DNA from 2 places in the Exiguobacterium sp. Helios genome. Region 1 is predicted to be linked to the other one. Evidence: predicted binding sites of a transcription regulator. Region 1 holds the regulator's gene; the other holds the start of a gene.
What was found. The regulator Rex, encoded in region 1, represses fermentation and respiration genes when NADH is low (regulators of the CRP and FNR family bind a similar motif). The targets are predictions, from matches to a motif close to TTGTGAAATATTTCACAA.
Positions count from the first base shown of each region.

Region 2: the regulator Rex is predicted to act here: its motif matches at 6,738-6,755, upstream of pflB (formate C-acetyltransferase).

Region 1 covers NZ_CP053557.1:3,025,840-3,036,100, forward strand. The annotation lists gene HNY42_RS15600 (hypothetical protein) at 12-461, opposite strand; gene HNY42_RS15605 (hypothetical protein) at 556-714, opposite strand; gene HNY42_RS15610 (S8 family serine peptidase) at 875-4,618, opposite strand; tRNA gene HNY42_RS15615 (tRNA-Ala) at 4,864-4,936, opposite strand; gene tatC (twin-arginine translocase subunit TatC) at 5,044-5,823, opposite strand; gene HNY42_RS15625 (twin-arginine translocase TatA/TatE family subunit) at 5,831-6,034, opposite strand; gene HNY42_RS15630 (redox-sensing transcriptional repressor Rex) at 6,034-6,693, opposite strand; gene HNY42_RS15635 (ABC-F family ATP-binding cassette domain-containing protein) at 6,850-8,751, shown strand; gene HNY42_RS15640 (hypothetical protein) at 8,751-9,143, shown strand; gene HNY42_RS15645 (flavin reductase family protein) at 9,213-9,806, opposite strand; gene HNY42_RS15650 (DoxX family protein) at 9,828-10,226, opposite strand.
Region 2 covers NZ_CP053557.1:875,934-886,194, forward strand. The annotation lists gene HNY42_RS04525 (lmo0954 family membrane protein) at 1-340, opposite strand, end outside; gene rsgA (ribosome small subunit-dependent GTPase A) at 612-1,661, shown strand; gene abc-f (ribosomal protection-like ABC-F family protein) at 1,739-3,421, opposite strand; gene pflA (pyruvate formate-lyase-activating protein) at 3,692-4,414, opposite strand; gene pflB (formate C-acetyltransferase) at 4,439-6,688, opposite strand; gene HNY42_RS04550 (hypothetical protein) at 7,036-7,467, shown strand; gene HNY42_RS04555 (DEAD/DEAH box helicase) at 7,496-8,671, shown strand; gene HNY42_RS04560 (hypothetical protein) at 8,668-9,309, shown strand; gene HNY42_RS04565 (GGDEF domain-containing protein) at 9,367-10,261, opposite strand, start outside.

The DNA.
Region 1 (10,261 bases):
GCTTTCCTCCTTTATCCTTGCTGAATCTCTGTTTCGCTGATATAGGTCGGATCAATCTGTTTGGAACGGTACGTCAAGAAGCGTCGGCAGAGCCAGTAAAACGGGATGACGCCAAGACACAGTCCGAGCAAAAAGACCGTGCTCGAACGATTAGCCGTGAGAACAATCAACGCAGCCAGCGCTCCGTATTGAAACAGGCCGACGCCGACATGCAGACGGAACAGACGGTCTGCTGATTTTTTTGACGTGTGACGGGCAACGATTTGAAAACGGCGGCGTTGCATCACTACATCATATATGAAATACAGAATCGGAATGATTAAGGCAAGCAACGGTCGTTCGATCATATTGCTGACGAATAAAAACAGGGCCAGGACACCCCATAATTTAGCGGTCGTTCGTTGATGCATGTTTTGATAGAGCACCTTTAATTCGGTTTGTTGAACCGTTACAGTTTCCATTCGGGCACGTTCCTTTCGTTTGTTCTCTACTGTCATATACTTACATTTTACCAGTTATGTTTCAAAAAAAAAGAAACTTCTGCAAAAGAAGTTTCTAGGCCGAGACCTGGATGATCAGATAGATGACACTGTACGCAACGATGGCGAGCGGAATCATTGCGACACCAATCAACCAACCGTTCTTATCCCGAATTCCGAGATAGAGGACCAGACAGCCGACGATGAAGGCAATGAGTGTAGTAAATGGATTCATACGAGTTCCCCCTCAAAAAATAACCTATCCTATAAAGAAATTTCCCATTCCCGGAACTTGATAAACACCGAAAGCCTTTCTGTAACACACTGGACCTCCAAACAAAAAACAGTGCCGATCCCGGTGAAGCTTTACCGGAACCAACACTGTCTTCAAATCCTTATTTCTTCGTGATGACAACTTTCTTCTCGACGACATGGCCACCGAGATCTTTTAATTTCAAGTTGTAGACGTTTTGACCTTTTTTCAAGGTAACAGTCTTGTAGATTGTTTTCTTGAAGGCACGCATTTCATACGGTTCTTTGAACGAACGGCGGTATTCCGCATTACCGTTCAGATCAAAGCGTAACTCATCGTAGTTGTCGCGCAGGACGATCGTCATCTTAGCTGTTTTCGTTTTGCTTGAAACCGTTTTTGGTGCTGTCACACGGATTGTCGGACGCTCCGAGTCGATGATGACTTGACGGCTGAAGGCAACACGATTACCTTTTCCATCATAGCCTTCGACTTTAAACGACTTCACACCATCCGTCGTATACGTGATGTCATGGCTGAATGCATAGTGTTGTTGAACCGCATCCCAGCGTAATTTAACGGCTTTTCCGTTAATTTTGAATGATTTGACGTCAGACTCATCAGAAACGTTTCCTGAGACCTTCACTTGTTGGGATGTCGTTAAGCCCAGTGCTTCCGGTGTATCGATTTGGACATTCGGAACCGCTTTATCGACACCTGATGTATTGACGTTTTTCTTCACGCTGTTACCGGCATAATCTGATACGACGAACGTGACTTTCGCCCGGCTTGGCAGATCCGTCAGCGTGTAGTTTTTAACAGACGGAGCGAGCGGCTGTTTCAAGACACTTTTTCCGTCGACCAGGATATCGAATGAAGCGACACCCGTTCCTTGGTCACCGGCTGTCCAGGAAACTGCTTTTTTGTCAGCATCCCATTTAACAGTCGCAGCCGGAATTTTCGTATCGATGTAGATCGGGAATAGAGCCGTCTGCCATTTCGCATTCGGATAATCGACGACCGATTTCACTTGGTAGTAGTACAGACCATCTTTGACTTTTGAACCGTTGACCGTTCCATCCCACGCCGCATTCGTCACCGGTGTGAAACCATCTTCCGATCCGCCATCGTAATAGTTTTTGATGACGTCTGACTGCGTTTCGAGTTTGCGGAGTGTTGATTTATTGCGGTCAAGAATCGAGTACTCGACTTTTTTCGCATTCCGTAAGAATGACAGGACCGGGAAGGCCTCATCGGCACTGCCGTCACCGTTCGGTGAGAACGAGACTTTTTCTTTAACGACGTCGCCTGCAGCATTCGTTCCGAGGAGGTTGAAGTTATCCTTCACTTCTGTCGCAAGACCTGTGACGCCGTAGAACGTGTTGTCATCGTAGAGTGGTGCATCAAGGATTGGTGCTTTGTCCCATGCTCCTTTGAAACCAACGTACGGAACTGTCAACTCAGGATTTTTGCTGTTCGTATCGATCAGACGGACGAATCCTTCGACGAAGTAGCCGTTTTCGAAGATTGACTCAAGCGGTGCACCGTTTGCCCAATCGACTGTATCTTTTAAATCAACCGTAACGTTGACTTTTGTTGTACTCTTCGCGTTAATCGCGACTGAACTTGCTTTCTTCGAGCCGACCGTGAAGGAGATCGGGAACGTGCCTTTGTTGGCGTCAACCGCATCAACTGTTCCTTTTTTGAATATACCGTTGGCTTCCAGGAAATTTTGACCTTGGACGGCGAGATCCGATTGGACCGTTCCGGCAAGTTTATACGTCAACTTCTCATTGCTGTAGTTCTTCAGGTCTAACGTGAAGCTGAACTTGTCGCCGACTTGTTTCAAGGCGGCTTTTCCTTCACCCGACTTCGTTTCCGTAACGACGACCGGTGTTTTCATCGCCGCACGTAAGTCCATCAGTCCGGCACCTTCACGACGCGGAGAATAATAGTTACCGGTTTTTGCTTCCGCATTGTATTTTCCTTTATCGAGCTGCGGACGTGACGTGTTCATTAAAATCGTCTTCGCGAGTTTGACACGTGTCGCTCCACTGACCTTGAAGTCCTTGTCGATCCGCTGCATGACGAGTGCTGTTCCACCGGCGACGTGTGGTGCTGCCATCGATGTTCCGCTCATGACGCCATATTCGTTATCGTTGAGTGTTGAGTAGATTTTCCCGCCCGGTGCCGTGATTTCCGGCTTGAAGTCAAGGTTCGGCGTCACACCCCATGATGTGAAGTCAGACATTTCGCCTGCGACCGGGTTTGGTGTCGAGACTGCTTTTCCGTCAAACGTCACTGTCAATGCCTTGCCGTCTTTCGCTTTCGCTTCGAGTTCGTTTCCGTCGGCAATGCTTAACGAGACGAGCGGAATCGTAGGTTTATTAAGTGCCATGCTGACGTAATCGCCATGATCGACACGTCCGCGGACGATGACACCGGCCGCGCCTTGTTTCTCGGCTTCCGCTTGAATCATGCCGTAGTTGAAGCTGCCGTTCCGGACGACGAAGACGACTTTATCCTTGACGTCTTTGCCAGCATAATTCGGTTCACTGCCGTCACCAACATAGACGACATCCATCTTCTCTTTATCAAAGACCGCAATCGGATTCGGCGAGTCTTGTTTCTGATAAGCGAGGTAACCTGCGTCCTGCCCGTCGACCGTCAATGCCATTCCTTCGAGTGTCAGCTGTGTGTTTTCAACTGACGCGACTTGCAGCGATTCGCTGATTAAGCCCGGCGAGCCGACGACACCGACGTCTGGATTCGACGCGTACGGGTTTCCGGCGCCGCTTCCGGCAAATGCCGAGTTTCCGGCTGAAATTGCACACAAAATACCGTTGTTCATCGCATTGACGATTGCTTTTTGTTCCGGATCATCTTTTTGGACGAAGGATGCCGTTGAACCAAGACTCATGTTGATGACGTCTGCTCCTAGCGCAATCGCATCATCAATCGCTTTGATATAGATATCACTGAATGTCGACGGCATCCCTGGATCATTGCCGAAGACCTTCATCGCGAGGAGTTGTGTTTCCGGTGCAACCCCTTTGATTCCACCGTTCGTTTCATCGCCGTTGGCACCCACTGTACCGGCGACGTGCATCCCGTGCATCGAAGCGCCTGGCCCAAGATCACGGATTTCGCTGTCATGATCCGCATAGTTATAGCCGTACGGTACTTTTTCCGTGAAGTAGTTTCCTTTTAAACCTTTTGACGATTTAAAGCTTTCGACTTTTGACGACGTCAAATCGACTTTCGTCTCCGGACTGAGGACCATGTCCTTGTGCGTCGGATCGATTCCCGTATCGATGACGGCAACGATCGTTCCTTCCCCTTTATAGCCGTAGTCCTGCCATGTCTGCTTCGCATTGACCATGTCTTTACTATGTAACATGTTTGGTGTTGCGCCCTTTTCGACTTCCGGACGCGCATATTCGTGTGCGATATGTACGTTTTTGACCCCGCTTAATTTTTTCAGTTCCTTGATTTCACCATATTTGACTTCCCCGCTGAACCCGTTCAATACGGTCGTGAAGCTTTCTTTATACGAAACAGAAATGTCTTTTTGGGCAATTGCCGCTTTGACTTCCTTCTGTTTGTTGACGATTTGATTCTTAAGAATAATTTTTTCCGTGTTGCTTAACGTGCTGTAACGCTTATTTTGTGCCTGCGCGTGTTCAATCGCTGCTTTTTGATCGAGCTCGACGACAATCCGTACTTTTTCGTTTTGACTGTATGACTTTTCTTGACCCGCTTTTTTCAGTGAGAGTGCTTGTGGCTTTTGTACATCCACTTTTTGTGATGACACGTGTCCCTCAGCATGAACTAGGCTGGAAGATGTCATGAGGGCAGCCGCCATCAGAGCAATCTTCTTTTTCTTCATTCCTTTTCCTCTTTTCCAAAAATGTAATGTGGAGCAAAAACGTATTAAACGAAAATTCTGTATTTTTAGTTTAATTAACTTTCGCTTAATATACAATTTAAATTTGGTGCTTTTTAAAAATATTTGTTTGTTTATTACATCACAAAATGAATAAATCCTTATATTCCCTTATCTATTTCTTACAGGTGAATAAAAAAGGACAAAAAAAACCTTGGTTTCCCAAGGTTTCGGCAGGTAAAGCAATATGGAGACTATCGGGCTCGAACCGACGACCTTTTGGCTGCCAGCCAAACGCTCTCCCAGCTGAGCTAAGCCCCCGTGTGTTTCTATAATGAGTATACCCATTGCTGTTCATTTTTTCAATATAAAATTAGACCGCTTACAAAAAAATCTCCCTCACCTTACCGGCAAAGGAGAATCTTCCGTTATTTGTTCAGCTCACGCATCATATCCGCTTGTCGTTCCAGTTCAGCCTGTTGCTCCAGGATCAGCACTTTTTTATACGTCCGTGCCGAGATGATGATACTGATTTCATAGAGGATGAACAAAGGAACAGAAATCATCAAATGCGACGTAATGTCGGGCGGTGAGATCAACGCCGCGATCACGAACAACGCAAAATACGCATACTTCCGATTCTTCCGCATGAAGAACGGCGTTACGAGTCCGAGCCGTGTCAAAAACATCGTCACGACCGGTAACTGGAACAACAGACCAAACGGAATCGTCAACCGGATCAGGAAACTGAAATAGTTCTCGACCCCGATGACCTGTTCAATCCCAAGCTCTTGTCCGAGTTCCGTTGATACTTCCAGTAAAAACGGCAACAGCCAAAAATAAGAAAAGGAAACACCCGCAAGGAATAAGAAAAACGTCACGGGAATGTACGTCAACGTCGCTTTTTGTTCTTGGTCGTGCAGACCGGGACGGATGAACGCCCAAAGCTGGTACATCCAAAACGGGGACGCCAAGACGATTGCGATGATGAACGCAAGATTCAGATATAACATCAACGGATCAACGACGTTAAACGCATTTAAACCGATTCCGAGTTCCTTTAAGTCGGCCTGTAAGAAACGGACGAGCGGCCGGACGAGCGGAAAGGCTGCGATAAACATGACTACCACGATGATGAGCGACCAGATGATCCGCTTACGCAGTTCATCTAAGTGCGATGTCACACTCTGTTCTTGATCGATCGCCATGATTCACTCACTTCTCTTTCATTTCGTCCTTTTTATCCTTATCATCTTCCATGATGCCGTGTGTCGCACTCTTGAACTCTTTTAACGTTTGACCGGCCGCGCGGCCGAGTTCCGGTAATTTCTTCGGTCCGAAGATAATGAGGGCGACGACACCGATCAAGGCGATGCTTGCCGGTCCAATACCAAGTGTTAACGGGATTAAGTTTTCCATTATGATTTCACTCCTTCAGCTGATTGCGAATAATGCTTCATGAAATAGACGAGCGACTGCAGCTCGATTGACAGATCGATGTGATGCACCCGGACGTGGGCCGGGACATTCAACCGGGCCGGTGTAAAGTTCAGAATGCCGGTCACACCGTACTCAACTAACTCATCCGCTACTGACTGCGCGAACTGCGACGGTACCGTCAAGATGGCGACATCGACATGGTTCGCTTTGATTTGTTCTTTCATATCCGAGACGTGATAAATCGGAACGTCCTGCGTCGTTGTTCCGACCTTGTCTTCATCGGCGTCAAACGCGATGACGATACGAGTACTATTATTCTTTAAAAAGTTATAATTTGCAAACGCTGTTCCGAGATGTCCGACCCCGATTAAGGCGACATTCGTGACCTCGTCTTGGTTGAGTGTCTTTCGGAAAAATGTTAACAAATGTTGAACGTTATAACCGTACCCTTTTTTCCCTAACGCCCCAAAGTAGGAAAAGTCACGACGGATCGTCGCAGAGTCGACTTTGACCGCTTCGCTGAGCTCTGCTGACGAGACGCGCAGCTTGCCGGAGTTATAGAGACTTTGGATAAAACGATAATATAACGGCAGTCGTTTCGCCGTTGCTTGTGGTATTTTTGTGTCTGGCCCATTCATACTGCAGTTCCCCCTTCGGCCACGTTCTGACGTGGCACCCAAATCAATGCAAAGAATTCTACTCTCCTTGATTGTAAACCACTTCACATAGAGTAACAAATATTATATTCGGCAGGATTTTTCGTGATAGACTAAAGGGTGGAAGGATGGATGGATATGATTCTCTTACAAGTAAACCAACTCTCAAAATCATTCGGCGTAGAGCCGATTTTAGACAATATTAAACTCGAAGTACAGGAACGGGACCGGATTGCCCTCGTCGGACGAAACGGTGCCGGAAAATCGACACTTTTAAAAATCATCGCCGGGGAGCTGTCACATGACTCGGGGGAGATCATGAAAAGCAAGGAAGTCCGGATTGGTTATCTCGCGCAGGACAGCGGACTCGAGTCGAACGAATCGATTTGGAACGAGATGCTGACCGTCTTTGAGCATCTGCAGGATCAGGAACGGGCGCTTCGTCGGATGGAAATCGAAATGGGCATGGAGCACATTTTAAATGATCCGACTGCCTATGACCGTCTCCTGAAAACGTACGATCAAGCGCAACACGACTTCTCGGAAGCCGGCGGCTATCAGTTCGAAGCCAACATCCGCTCTGTCTTACACGGGATGCGTTTTTATCCGGACGATTATTCCCGCCGGATTCAGACGCTTTCCGGTGGACAGCGGACCCGGCTTGCCCTGGCGAAGATGTTACTCCAGGCACCGGAACTGTTGATTCTCGATGAGCCGACCAATCACCTCGACATCGATACGTTGTCCTGGCTCGAAAGCTACCTGTCCGGTTACCGTGGTGCTGTCCTGATCGTTTCCCATGACCGCTATTTCCTCGATCAAGTCGTCAACGTCGTCTATGAATTGTCCCGGAACGTGTCGCGGAAATTCACAGGCAACTATACGAAGTATCTCGAACAAAAAGCGGCACTGTACGAACAGGAAATGAAACAGTTCGAACAGCAGCAGGAAGACATCGCGAAGATGCAGGACTTCATCCAGCGTAACATCGCCCGTGCGACGACGACGAAACGGGCGCAAAGTGTCCGCAAGCGTCTCGAAAAAGTCGACCGGATCGACCGTCCGGACGGTGACGAACGCAGTACGGTTCTGTCATTCCCGATTGAAAAGCAGAGCGGCAATGATGTGCTGCAGGTCAATCAACTCGCTGTCGGCTACGAAGAAGCCGTCTCGAAAAACATTACGTTCCGGCTGCAACGTGCGGAATCACTGGCGCTTGTCGGACCAAACGGAATCGGCAAGTCGACGTTACTGAAAGTGCTTGTCGGCCGTCTGAAACCGCTGTTCGGTGACTATCGTTTCGGTACTGGCGTCTCGATTGGCTACTACGATCAGGAGCAGGCGGAACTGAACGACCGCAATCGGGTCATTGATGAAATTTGGAACGAATGGCCGTTGATGCGCGAACAGGAAGTCCGGTCCGTTCTCGGGCAGTTCCTGTTCAGCGGCGATGATGTCTTCAAGCTCGTCCATGAATTGTCGGGCGGTGAACGCGGACGTCTGGCGCTCGCGAAGCTGAAGTTACGGAAAACGAATCTGCTTGTGCTGGATGAGCCGACGAACCACCTGGATCTTGATTCGAAAATGGTCCTCGAAAATGCACTTGTCGATTACGAAGGCACGTTACTGTTCGTCTCCCACGACCGTTACTTCATCGACCGCGTCGCGACACGTGTCATCGAGATGAGTACAGACGGCGTGACCGATTACCTCGGTGACTACTCGTATTATATGGAGAAAAAAGCCGAGAAGGAAGAAATCGCCCGCCTCGAAGCAGAAGAAGCGAAAGCGATCAAAGTCGCTTCGACGAAGACGATTGATAAAGAGGCGCAAAAAGAAGCGCGCAAAAAGAAACAACAGCTGGAGAAGCTCGAACAAGAAATTGAACGGTTGGAGAACCGGTCGGTCGAAATCGAACAGTTGTTGTGCGAACCGGAAGTCTTTAATGATATTCCGAAAGCGACCGCCCTTTCGGCAGAACGCGATCAGATTGATGTCGACTTGCTTGATTTGATGGAACAGTGGGAGTCGTTCCACTGATGCGCTCGAAAAGTTATCTGATCAATCTGATCCAAGGACTATTGTCCGGTGTCCTCTACTTCGTTCCGATGTATGCGGACTACGTCTCGGCTTTCATTCGTCCGGATGCGTTTAATGCCGTTTATCCGTTGTTTATCCTGATTTCCTGTATGATCGGTCTTGTCATTCAGACATGGAGCGGACTGTTCATCAGTTTATTATCCGGTCTGATCTGCACGTTGCTGACGATTCAGTCGTTCGTCGAACTGAATGATCCGATGATCATCATGTATTACGGTGCCGTCTCCCCATTAGCGGCCTTTTTAATCAGCTGTGTCGGGATTTGGGCGCTCGCCGTCCTGTTTTATCTACTCGACGGTTTCCAGTACAGTAAACGCCATAACATGGAGTAAGCAACAAAAAATAGACGAGGGAAGCAGACATCGAATCTGCTTCCCTCGTCTATTTGGCATGACTTTATCTTATTTCGTTGGACGGGTAATTGTGAAGATATCACCGATTTTCGCATAATCATTGCCGGCAAGACGGGCAATTGCTTTTAAACCGTCGGCATCAATCCGGAACGACTCCTCGAGTTCATCCGCGACATGATACCGGATGACTTCGCCGATTAATAAGTCAGCTGTTTCCAGTTCAATGTGTTGTGACAGTTTCAGCTCAAACCGGATTTTCGCTTCCGCGACCGCCGGGACATCAATCAAATCGCTGTCGATCAGCGTAAGATTCGTCCGGTTCAATTCACTTTCCCCGTAAGCAAGAGGTGCTGCCGTTTCATTGACGGCTTCGACAATCTCTTCACTGACGATATGGATAACGAACTCTTTATTCAACAAAATATTTTTAGCGGTGTCTTTTTCGCCCTGATCCGTCTTTTGGACGGCAATCAACAGTTGCGGCGGATGGCTCGAAGCGACGGTGAAGAAGGAAAACGGGGCGGCATTGACCGTTCCGTCCGCTCCTTTCGTCGTGACAAAGGCAATCGGTCTCGGGATGATACTCCCGATCAACAATTTATAGTTTTCTTTTGGACTGAGTGACTGTGCATCAAACTTCATCTTTTTACCCGCTTTCTCTGATCACCCGAGCATGGCTGCGAGTGAATAGTCTCCGGCACCAATCAAGGCGACGCCAAGGGCGATGACGATCAGTGCCATGTTATATTCGTACCCGTTCTGTGTCACCCAGTAACCATTTTGCCCGTGCACCTTGATGATTGCAACGAGCATCGACCCGATAATCAGTGCTGCCGCGAACCATAAGAACAATCCACCGGCAAATAGTAAACCACCAATCAGTTCTGCCAGTCCTGCCGTAAGCGCAAGCATTTTACCCGGTTTCATCCCGATCGATTCGAACCAGCCGCCCGTCCCTGCAATCCCGTGCCCGCCGAACCAGCCAAACAATTTTTGTGTCCCGTGTGCTGCAAATGTTAATCCAATCACCAATCGAATAAGAAATAATCCTAAATCCATCATCTTGATCAAAACTCCTTTTACTTAATGTTTTTTAA
Region 2 (10,261 bases), 890 kb from region 1:
AGTGGGACGATGCGGCCGGACGACGGCGGGCGAACAGTTGATTCAAATCAACACGTTGCAGTTTCATACGCATGTATCCGATGTAGAGTGCAAGTGCGGCAGCGATCCCGACAACAGCCCAGATGTTTGATAGGGCAACACCGATTCCGATTGCTGCGAGCAGTCCAAATCCGATTTTCGCGAAAACGCTTGATGTTTGGATAAACTTACTGATGGCGTAAAAAGCGAGTAGCGCGCCGAGCCCGAGTCCGATCATATGCGGTAATGTACCGATGACGACAGCGAGAAGGGCGAGACCGGCAAGTGCCATCAAGACCTGTTTTCCTTTTGATTGCTTCATGATGAAGCCTCCTTTTTCTTGATACTCTTATCTTACCGAAGTGAATCCGCAATCACGACGCCCTTCGGACCGGAATCATCTCCGACTTGAGGCGGAGGAGGGAAGTCTGACTTTAATGAGTCTACTAGGTCAGCTGAATAGAATATGGTAAAATTCGACTATAAGAAACGAGAGGAGTGGTGTTTTTATGTATGCAATCAGCCACATAACAGAAAACCATATCGGAACACAGGGAGGGGTTTCCCTCCCTTAAATCAGAGGAGGAGACCATTTGAACGAATGGGGTAAAGTACCGGCACATGAAGTCGGTATAAATGAACAGTTAGGTCGTGTCACGGCAGTCTTTCAAAAACAGTTCCGTGTGATGACGGCTGACGGGGAAACATTAAGTGAGTTATCCGGAAAGTTGCGATTTGAAGCCATGACGAAATCCGAATTGCCGGCAGTCGGGGACTGGGTGATTCAGAGCGGACGGGAAGCCGGTAAGGGACGGATTGAACGTGTCTTGCCGCGAAGTACGCAATTTTCCAGAAAAGCAGCCGGAACGGAAACCGAGGAACAAGTTATTTGTGCGAATGTCGACATTGCATTGCTCGTCATGGCATTTGGACATGATTTTAACGTGCGTCGCCTGGAACGATATCTGACGGTCGCCTGGGAAGCCGGGGTCACACCACTTATCGTCTTGACGAAAAAAAGTTTAGTGGATTCGGTCGACGAGTTCCTGTCGGAGATGGAAACTGTCGCCTTTGGGACACCGTATTTCGCTGTGGATTCGTTGACGGGTGACGGGGTGACCGAATTAAGAGACGCGTTGCACCCACGGGAGACGATTGTCCTGGTCGGCTCATCCGGCGTCGGGAAATCGACACTCGTCAATGCGTTGGCAGAAGAACAGCTGATGGAAACGGGCGGTGTCCGGGAAGATGATGAACGGGGCCGGCATACGACGACACACCGGGAGTTAAAACGATTGTCGAACGGTCTGTTACTCGTCGATACACCGGGAATGCGGGAACTCGGATTATGGGACGGAACAGAAGGACTGGCAGCGACCTTCTCGGATATTGAGGAGCTGGCGGAATCCTGCCGTTTCCGGGACTGTCAGCACGTAGAAGAACCAGGCTGTGCTGTCCAAGCCGCTTTGGCAGATGGAAAGCTGTCGCGCGAACGGTGGGACAGTTTCCTGAAGCTGAAACGTGAAGTTGCTTATGCAGAACGAAAGCAAAATACAGCTCTTCAGGCAGCAGAAAAAGAGAAGTGGAAAAAGATTCACAAACAGGCCCAGGCACGGACGAAACTGAAGTATCAAAAACGATGATTTTATTTAAAATCACAAAGGAACGACACCTTTCTGACGAATCAGAGAAGGTGTCGTTCCTTTTGTTGAAAAGATCTTTAATCACGGTCAAAATCGATCGTACCCGTCAAATCTTCAAGACGTTTCAAATCATTTTGAATGACCTCAATGTCACTCGGCTGCTGTTCGCGCAATTGTTTTGTCCCGACCGGATGAACGGTCGCATGTTCATGTGGATCGAGCGAGATGGTCCGGTTCGAAAGACGGTCGTTAAAGTAACGGTCATGTGATACGAACAACAATTCACCCGGAAAGACATCGAGGGCGGCTTCGATTTGTTCGCGGGTCGTCAAATCAAGGTAGTTGGTCGGCTCATCGAGAATCAACAGACGGGCACCGGAAAAGTAAAGGCGTAAGAACGCAATCCGGCACCGTTCACCCATGCTTGCTTCAGTAATTGGTTTATATACCTGTTCCCGGCGAAACAGAAAACAAGCGAGCAGCGTCCGGGCATCGGTCTCAGAAATCGTCGTTTCCTGCATCAACGTGTCGAGCAGAGAGCCGGAAGTGGGTAAATCCGCAAGTGCCTGCGAAAAGTAACCGACTGTCAGAGCAGGATGGCGTGTCACCGTTCCTTCCGTCGGGTTGAGCTCCCCTCGAATTAGCCGGAGCAAAGTCGTCTTGCCGGAACCATTCCGACCGATGACGGCAATCCGGTCGCCTTGTTGTATGGAAAAACTCAGTTTTTGAAACAATGTCCGGTCATCGTACGAAAAGGAAACGGCGTCCAGTGCAAGCAACTGCTTGGCGGCAAACGATGCCGCTTCAAAGGCTACATGAACGGAGGACGGGGATTCCGGTTTAGCGACACGGCGGTCGAGCACCTGCTCGAGTTGTTTTTCTTTCGCCTTAAATTTTTTAGCTTGTTTTGCTGCTTTTTTCTTGGCGTAAGGATTCCGTTCACTGGCGTGAGCGACAGCTTGCTGATGCCAATTTTGATACTGGGTAATCATCCGTTTGAGTTCCTTTCGCGTTTTTTCCTGCTTTTCATACTCGCGTTCCTGCGTCAGGCGTTCCTGTTCTTTTTGCTCACAATACGCTTGGTAGTTTCCTTTATACCGCGTTGCCTGACTCGGAGTCAGTTCAAGGACAGCCTCGGCTGTCGCATCGATGAAAGCCCGCTCATGTGACACATACAGGATGGTAAGCGGCGTTTGATGCATCCAGTGAATCAACCAATCCAGCGTATCCGAGTCCAAGTGATTGGTCGGTTCGTCGAGCAGAATGAAATCCGGCTGTTGGACCAACAGGCAGGCGAGTTGAATGCGTGTCTGCTCGCCGCCGCTCAGTGTATCGAATGGGTGTGTCCAGACGTGTTCCGGCAATTGCACTTCTTTTAACGCCCGAGCGGCGTCTGTCTCAAGTGAAAAAGCATCGAGATCGAGCGCAGCTTGGTAGTTTTCGAGTGACGATGAGTGGAGAGCCGCTTCCCTTGCTTCGTAACGTACTCGGTCAGCCTGTTCAACAAGCCGAATGGCCGGTGTACTGGAAGTGAGATGTTGGGCGACATGTCCAACGTTCGTATAGCCGCGGAAGATGTTTCCTTCCGTCGGCTGAAGCTGTTTTAAAATCAGCTGGAAGAGTGTCGTTTTACCGACACCATTGGAACCGACCAAAGCAATATGCTCACCGGGACGGATGGAAAATGACACGTGTTGAAACAACGTCTGTTGTGGAAGATCAAAGCGTACATCATGAAAAGATAAGATTTCTGCAGGCATATGTTCAGCTCCTTTTGGGTTCATTTCAGCATTGATGAAATGAAAACACACCATCCGAAAGCGAGCGGATGGTGTGCAGGAGGGCAGATCAAAGAAGGTATATTCCGAATGACGGAAATACCGAAAATGAGCAGACTCGTAGCGTCAGTCATCCGCAACTCATTGCGAAAGTGATGAATTCTTTCATCATTAGACAGTAGCGAGTGAATGCTTCATTTCGGTATTGTACCTCCTATTCATAGACTATGTGTTCAGTGTAGCAACTTGTCGTCAGCAAGACAAGTAAGAATCAAGCAATACTTGAGCCGCAGCAGCTTCCTCTGGATTTGGCGGCAGAACATCCGCTAATGGATAATCGAGACCGAGCGCTTCCCATTTGTAGACGCCAAGCTGATGATAAGGAAGTACTTCGATCCGTTCGACATTACCGAGTGTCCGGATGAATTCACCGGTCTGGCGCAGGAACGTCTCCGTCATCGTCAAACCGGGCACGAGAACGTGGCGGATCCAGACGGGAATGTTCCGTTCTGCCAACCGTTTGGCAAAGGCAAGCGTATTGGCATTACTGCGCCCCGTCAGAATCCGGCAGGTCGCATCATCAATATGCTTAATGTCGAGTAACACGAGATCCGTGTAATCGAGAATCCGGTCGATATTTTTAGGGACGACCGAACCGGCTGTATCGATGACGGTATGCAAGCCTTTTTGTTTTGCTTCCCGAAGTGCTGCTTCCAAAAATTCCGGTTGGGCAAGGGGTTCTCCGCCGGAAAATGTGATACCACCGCCTGTTGCTTCAAAAAATGATCGGTAACTTTCCGCTTCTTCAATGATTTCCGTTGCCGAGACGGAACGACCACATCCGAATTCCCACGTATCCGCATTGTGGCAGTATTGGCAACGTAAAGGACAGCCTTGCGTGAAGACGATGAAGCGAATACCCGGTCCGTCGACCGTGCCGCAGGATTCAACAGAATGAATCGTTCCGATTGTCATAGCCATTTCAGTCCTTTCTTTCAGTTAAAGTGCACCGTGGAACGTCCGGTTGATGACGTCGATTTGCTGTTCGCGGGTCAACTTGATGAAGTTGACGGCGTAACCGGAAACACGGATCGTCAATTGGGGATAAAGTTCCGGATGTTCCATCGCATCGAGTAATGTCTCCCGGTCGAAGACATTGACGTTTAAGTGATGTCCTTTTGAAGTAGTTCCGCCCATGTAGCCGTCAAGCAGTCCGACTGTATTTCGAATTCGTGTCGGTTCATCTTTCCCCAGTGCTTTCGGGACGATGGAGAACGTGTAGGAAATGCCGTCAAGGGCATGTTCATACGGTAATTTCCCGACGGAAGTCAATGCGGCGACGGCACCCTTCGTATCCCGACCATGCATTGGATTGGCTCCCGGTGCGAATGGTTCACCAGCACGTCGTCCGTCCGGCGTATTGCCGGTTTTTTTGCCGTAGACGACATTTGAAGTAATCGTCAAGACGGATTGAGTCGGTAAAGCATCACGGTACGTCGGATGTTTCCGGATTTTTTCCATAAACAGTTTGACGAGATCAACCGCCATCTGATCGACCCGTTCATCATTATTTCCGAATTTCGGGAAGTCACCTTCGATTTTAAAATCAACCGCAATTCCGTCAGCATCACGAATCGGGGAGACTTTAGCGTAACGAATGGCGGACAGGCTGTCGGCCACGACAGAGAGTCCGGCGATACCGCAAGCCATCGTCCGTAAGATTTCCGGATCGTGCAACGCCATTTCGATGCGTTCGTAACTGTATTTATCATGCATGAAGTGAATGACGTTCAATGTATTGACATAGAGTTCCGCCAACCAGTCAAGCTGACGGTCGTAAGCAGCCATGACCGTTTCATAATCTAAGACATCATCTAAAATCAAGTTCGTCTTTGGAGCAACTTGAATTTTAAGTTTTTCATCCATGCCGCCGTTTAACGTATAGAGCAATGCTTTTGCTAAGTTCGCCCGTGCTCCGAAAAATTGCATTTGCTTCCCGATTTTCATGGCGGAAACACAGCACGCGATGCCGTAGTCGTCGCCATAAATCGGCAACATTAGATCATCATTTTCATACTGGATCGAACTGGAGAGAATCGACATCTTGGCACAAAATTCTTTAAAGCCGCGCGGTAGTTGTGTGGACCAGAGGACCGTCAGATTCGGTTCTGGAGCCGGACCGAGATTGACAAGTGTCTGCAGGAAGCGGAACGAACTTTTTGTCACGTTGGAGCGACCGTCCTCACTCATCCCGCCGATTGATTCCGTGACCCAGGTCGGATCACCGGAGAATAAATCATTGTAGTCCGGTGTCCGGAGGAATTTGACGATTCGCAGCTTCATGACAAAATGATCGACAAGTTCCTGGGCAGTCTGTTCCGTCAAACGTCCTGACTGTAAATCGCGTTCGATATAGATATCAAGGAACGTCGAGACGCGGCCGAGTGACATCGCAGCCCCATTTTGTTCTTTGATTGCAGCGAGGTAAGCAAGGTACACCCATTGGAACGCTTCTTGGGCGGTTTCCGCCGGACGGGATAAGTCGCAGTCATAACGTTGACCGAGCTCGGTCAGTTCTTGTAACGCCCGAATTTGTTCGTTCATCTCTTCACGGTCCCGGATCATCGATTCGGATAAGAAGCCGCCGCGGTCTTTTAAATCTTGTTTCCGTCCTGCAATCAAGAAGGCTGTACCGTACAGCGCAACACGGCGATAGTCTCCGATAATCCGACCGCGTCCATAGGCATCCGGAAGACCTGTGATGATACCCGCTTTACGGGCAGCACGCATTTCAGGCGTATAAGCATCGAACACGCCTTGATTATGTGTTTTACGATATTCACTAAATGTTTTTGTTACGAGGGGATCGGCTTGGAAACCATAGGCTTCTAAAGCATCATTGACCATTCGAATCCCGCCGTTCGGATGAATGGAACGTTTAAATGGTTCGTCGGTTTGCAGACCGACGATTTGTTCGAGTTCGCGGTTGAGGTATCCTGGACCGTGTGACAGAATCGTTGAAGGTATCGAAGCATCGACGGCATAGACGCCACCACGTGAACGTTCTTCACTTGTTAAATTCATGATTTGTTGCCACAGTGTTTCCGTAGCCACGGTTGGTCCTGCAAGAAACTGATCGTCTCCCCGGTATTCTGTCCGGTTTCGACGGATGAAATCAGCTACGTCAATTTGATTGTTCCATGCGCCTGTTTCGAATTGTTGCCATGCTGGTGTTTTTTCAAGTAACATCACGAACACTCCTTTGTTTTTAAGGTGAACAGTCCAAGATACATCCCCTATGTGAATAGTGTAACAAACATTAGGGGGGAAGAGTTTTACATCCCGGTGAAAGCGTAAAGGACTTGAAAAACGTTGGTACATAAGGAATCCGTTAAATGTGTACCAGTGATTGGAATATGCTTAAAAAACAGAAAAAGGGCGAAATAAAGCCATATTTTAAATTCTGTATCACTATTTTTATATGTATCTAAACAAGACAGTTCGAATCGTGATAAAAGTCACACCGGGTTATCTTGTATTTTTATGACGTATCGTTGACAATGAAAAAGGGAATATAGACCGTGGAGGTGCATAAAATGGATTTTTCGATGTTGGAAGACCGTGCCGATTATAGAGCAGGTGATTGGGTGACGTTAAAAGTATCGACTGAAGGAACACCGCGAACGGGAATGATTACGGAGTTTGAGGAAGACGGCTTTTGGATTCGTTTTGAAGATGACTTTGATTTTGAAGACTTCATCGGATATAAAGAAAAATACTTGGTGAAGCTGATTCGTCGCCCGAATGATGTCCGATCCGATTACCCGGTGCTCAGTCAGTTTCCGAAACTGGCGGATGAACTTCAAGACCGGGTCATTCAAGGGTTTGATATTTTGACGGAAGAAATAAAGAATGACCAGGAAGTGGTATATCACATCCGGCTCATCGACGCAGGGAACGAATACACACAAACGTTACGTGGTCTGCGTGACGAAACGACCGATCAATTTGAATATGTCACAGAATGATGCAGAAGAGAGTAGGAGAATACACGTTATGGACTTTATGAAACCTTTTATTACAGAAGCATGGGAACGCGCCCGCTTCGAAAAAATGATGCCGGTTCAAGAACAGGCGATTCCATTATTACGCGAAAGAAAAGATGTTTTGGTCGAAGCACCGACCGGGACCGGGAAAACATTAGCATATGTCATTCCTGCATTAGAATTGATTGATGAAAATGAACCGCATATCCAAGTCGTGATTACAGCACCGACACGTGAACTGGTCATGCAGATCCATCAAGTTATTCAACTGTTTTCGCAAGGAAGCGGCATAAAATCAGGTGCCTTCATTGGTGGCGTCGAACTCAAACGCCAGCATGAACGATTGAAGAAAAAACCGCAAATCATCGTCGGAACCCCGGGACGACTCGTCGAACTGATTGATTCTAAAAAAATGAAGATGCATAAAGTAAAACTGATAGTTTTAGATGAAGCCGATCAAATTTATGAGAGCGGCATGAGCGCGTCGGCAACACGAATTGCCAACAGTGCACTGCGGGATCGTCAGCTGGCCTTTATCTCGGCGACATTGCCGGAACGAACAGCTGAATGGGGAAAAACATTATTTGCGAACGAGCCTGCACGGATTAAAGTAGAACGTGTCATGAGTACGCAAGTGAAATTCGGTTATATCGAAATGTCACGCCGTCTTAAACCGGAATACTTGCGTCGCCTGGCGAACATGCAGGGAGCGAAAGTATTGACGTTCATCAATAACCGCTCATTCCTTGGACCGTTAAACGGCGAACTCAGTAAATTCTCATTAAAATACCGCATTCTTGACGCTGAAAAAGGAAAACGGGAACGGATGGAGACACTCCGTTCGTATAAACGGGGCGAGTTCCCATTGCTCGTGACGACGGGCCTCGCAGCTCGTGGACTCGACATCGAGGCGGTTACCCATGTCGTCCATTATGATTTACCTGAGTCATTCGATGATTTCGTTCACCGTTCTGGACGGACAGGACGCGGGAATGCATCTGGTATGGTTCTTGCCCTTGTCACGGATCACGATTTGAAACACCTGAAGACCCTGACTAAGCAAATGGGTGTGGAAATGGAAGAGATGGAAATTTATCGTGGCGAAGTGATTCCGAAACGGGAACACACGGAACCCGAAACAATCAAACGACCGGCGAACCCACACCGGAAAGGACCGACACGATGAAAAGCGAGCGAAAAATAATCCCTTTTCCAACGACCGTATCGGAAGCGGAGATGAATACGGCGCTTAAGAAGATGTATCAAGAAGCCGCAACGGCCAGAAGTACAGACTGGGTGGCCTTCATCGAAGAAATCGCAACGGAAGGACGTTGGTATTTGAAAGACGCTGAACTGTTCCGTGATTTATTCGTAGATTGGGCAATTTTCTATGAAACCGATGAACAAGGGAAAACGCCGCACGGCCGTTTTTTAGAACAGGTCAAGGAAGACATGTCACCGAGTCTGTACCGTGCGCTGAGAGGTTTGGCGGATCCGGTTCCCTCGTTGTTTCTTGTTGAGGAAGAGCGGGTCGTCGACATCATGTCAAAACAGACGTATCAGACGGAGTTAGCAGAAATTGAAGTCGAGCCCGGTGATTTGTTGGTCGGTAAACTTCTTTATATCTCGGGGAAATGGCGTTTTGCGATTGCTTACATGAAAGTCGCCAAAGCATTAGTTCCGGAAGTCCGGATTCTTTTAGCTGATTTCGTAGACGAAGTAGGAGAAGATGCCTTGTTACGTCAGTATCCCGAATTTTGTGCCGAGTTGATTGATTTATTACTCGATATTGAAGAAGGAAACATCGCACCACGTCCAGAATAATCAAAACCGGCCTTTCCGAATGTTTACGGAAGGGCCGGTTTTTTTGGACAGGTACACTCATTCAATCTCGGAACGATAAATCCTAACCCCATTTTTATCTTGATGTTTCACACGATACATTGCTAAATCGGCCTGTTTGAGCCATTGTTCTAAATCAGTTTCCGGATCGTGGCGTGCGACGCCGACACTGGCAGAAACGCGTAGCAGTTCTCCGCGATAATGATAGGGTTTCGACAGCTGATTCAAAAAGACTTTACAGCGTCGTCTTAAGGAAACTTCATCCTTCGCCGAGGTCAGTAAAGCAAATTCATCCCCGCCAAGCCGGTAGACGGATTCGTCGGCGGATAATTCGGACGCAAGACGTCGTGCCACTTCTATCAAGATATAGTCTCCGGTTTCATGGCCGTACGTGTCATTAATTTGTTTGAAGCCGTCCAAGTCAATCAAAGCCAGATAATTCAAGGTAGATGTTTTTTCATTAAACATTTTTTCTAAAGAACGGCGATTGCCGATGTGCGTCAATCCATCATGATAGGCATGGTATTCGATTTGCTGTTGTCGTGCCATTCGCTCTGTCACATCATGGAGAATCAGGAAGTGACCAACGGCAGTATCGGCTATCTTGATAGGAATCAGAATCAATTCGAATTGTTGATTCGCTTCATTTTGATAATGATTTTTTTTCGTTTTCAAGGCAGTCTGAACATGTTTTAATTTATCTGTCAAATGATCAATTGTCATGGCGGGGAGACCCAAAATTCGTTGAGCAGCCCGATTCGCAAAAATGGGTTCTTGAAGCTTATTAAAACGAACGATGGGGTCAGGGTGTCCGAGGAACAATGGGATGACTTGTTGTTCACTTGCTTTAATTTGTTGTGTTCGCCGCTCAACCCGTATCGCCAACTGCTCATTCCGGGTATCTAACTGATGGACGATGGATGTATGTTGCCGT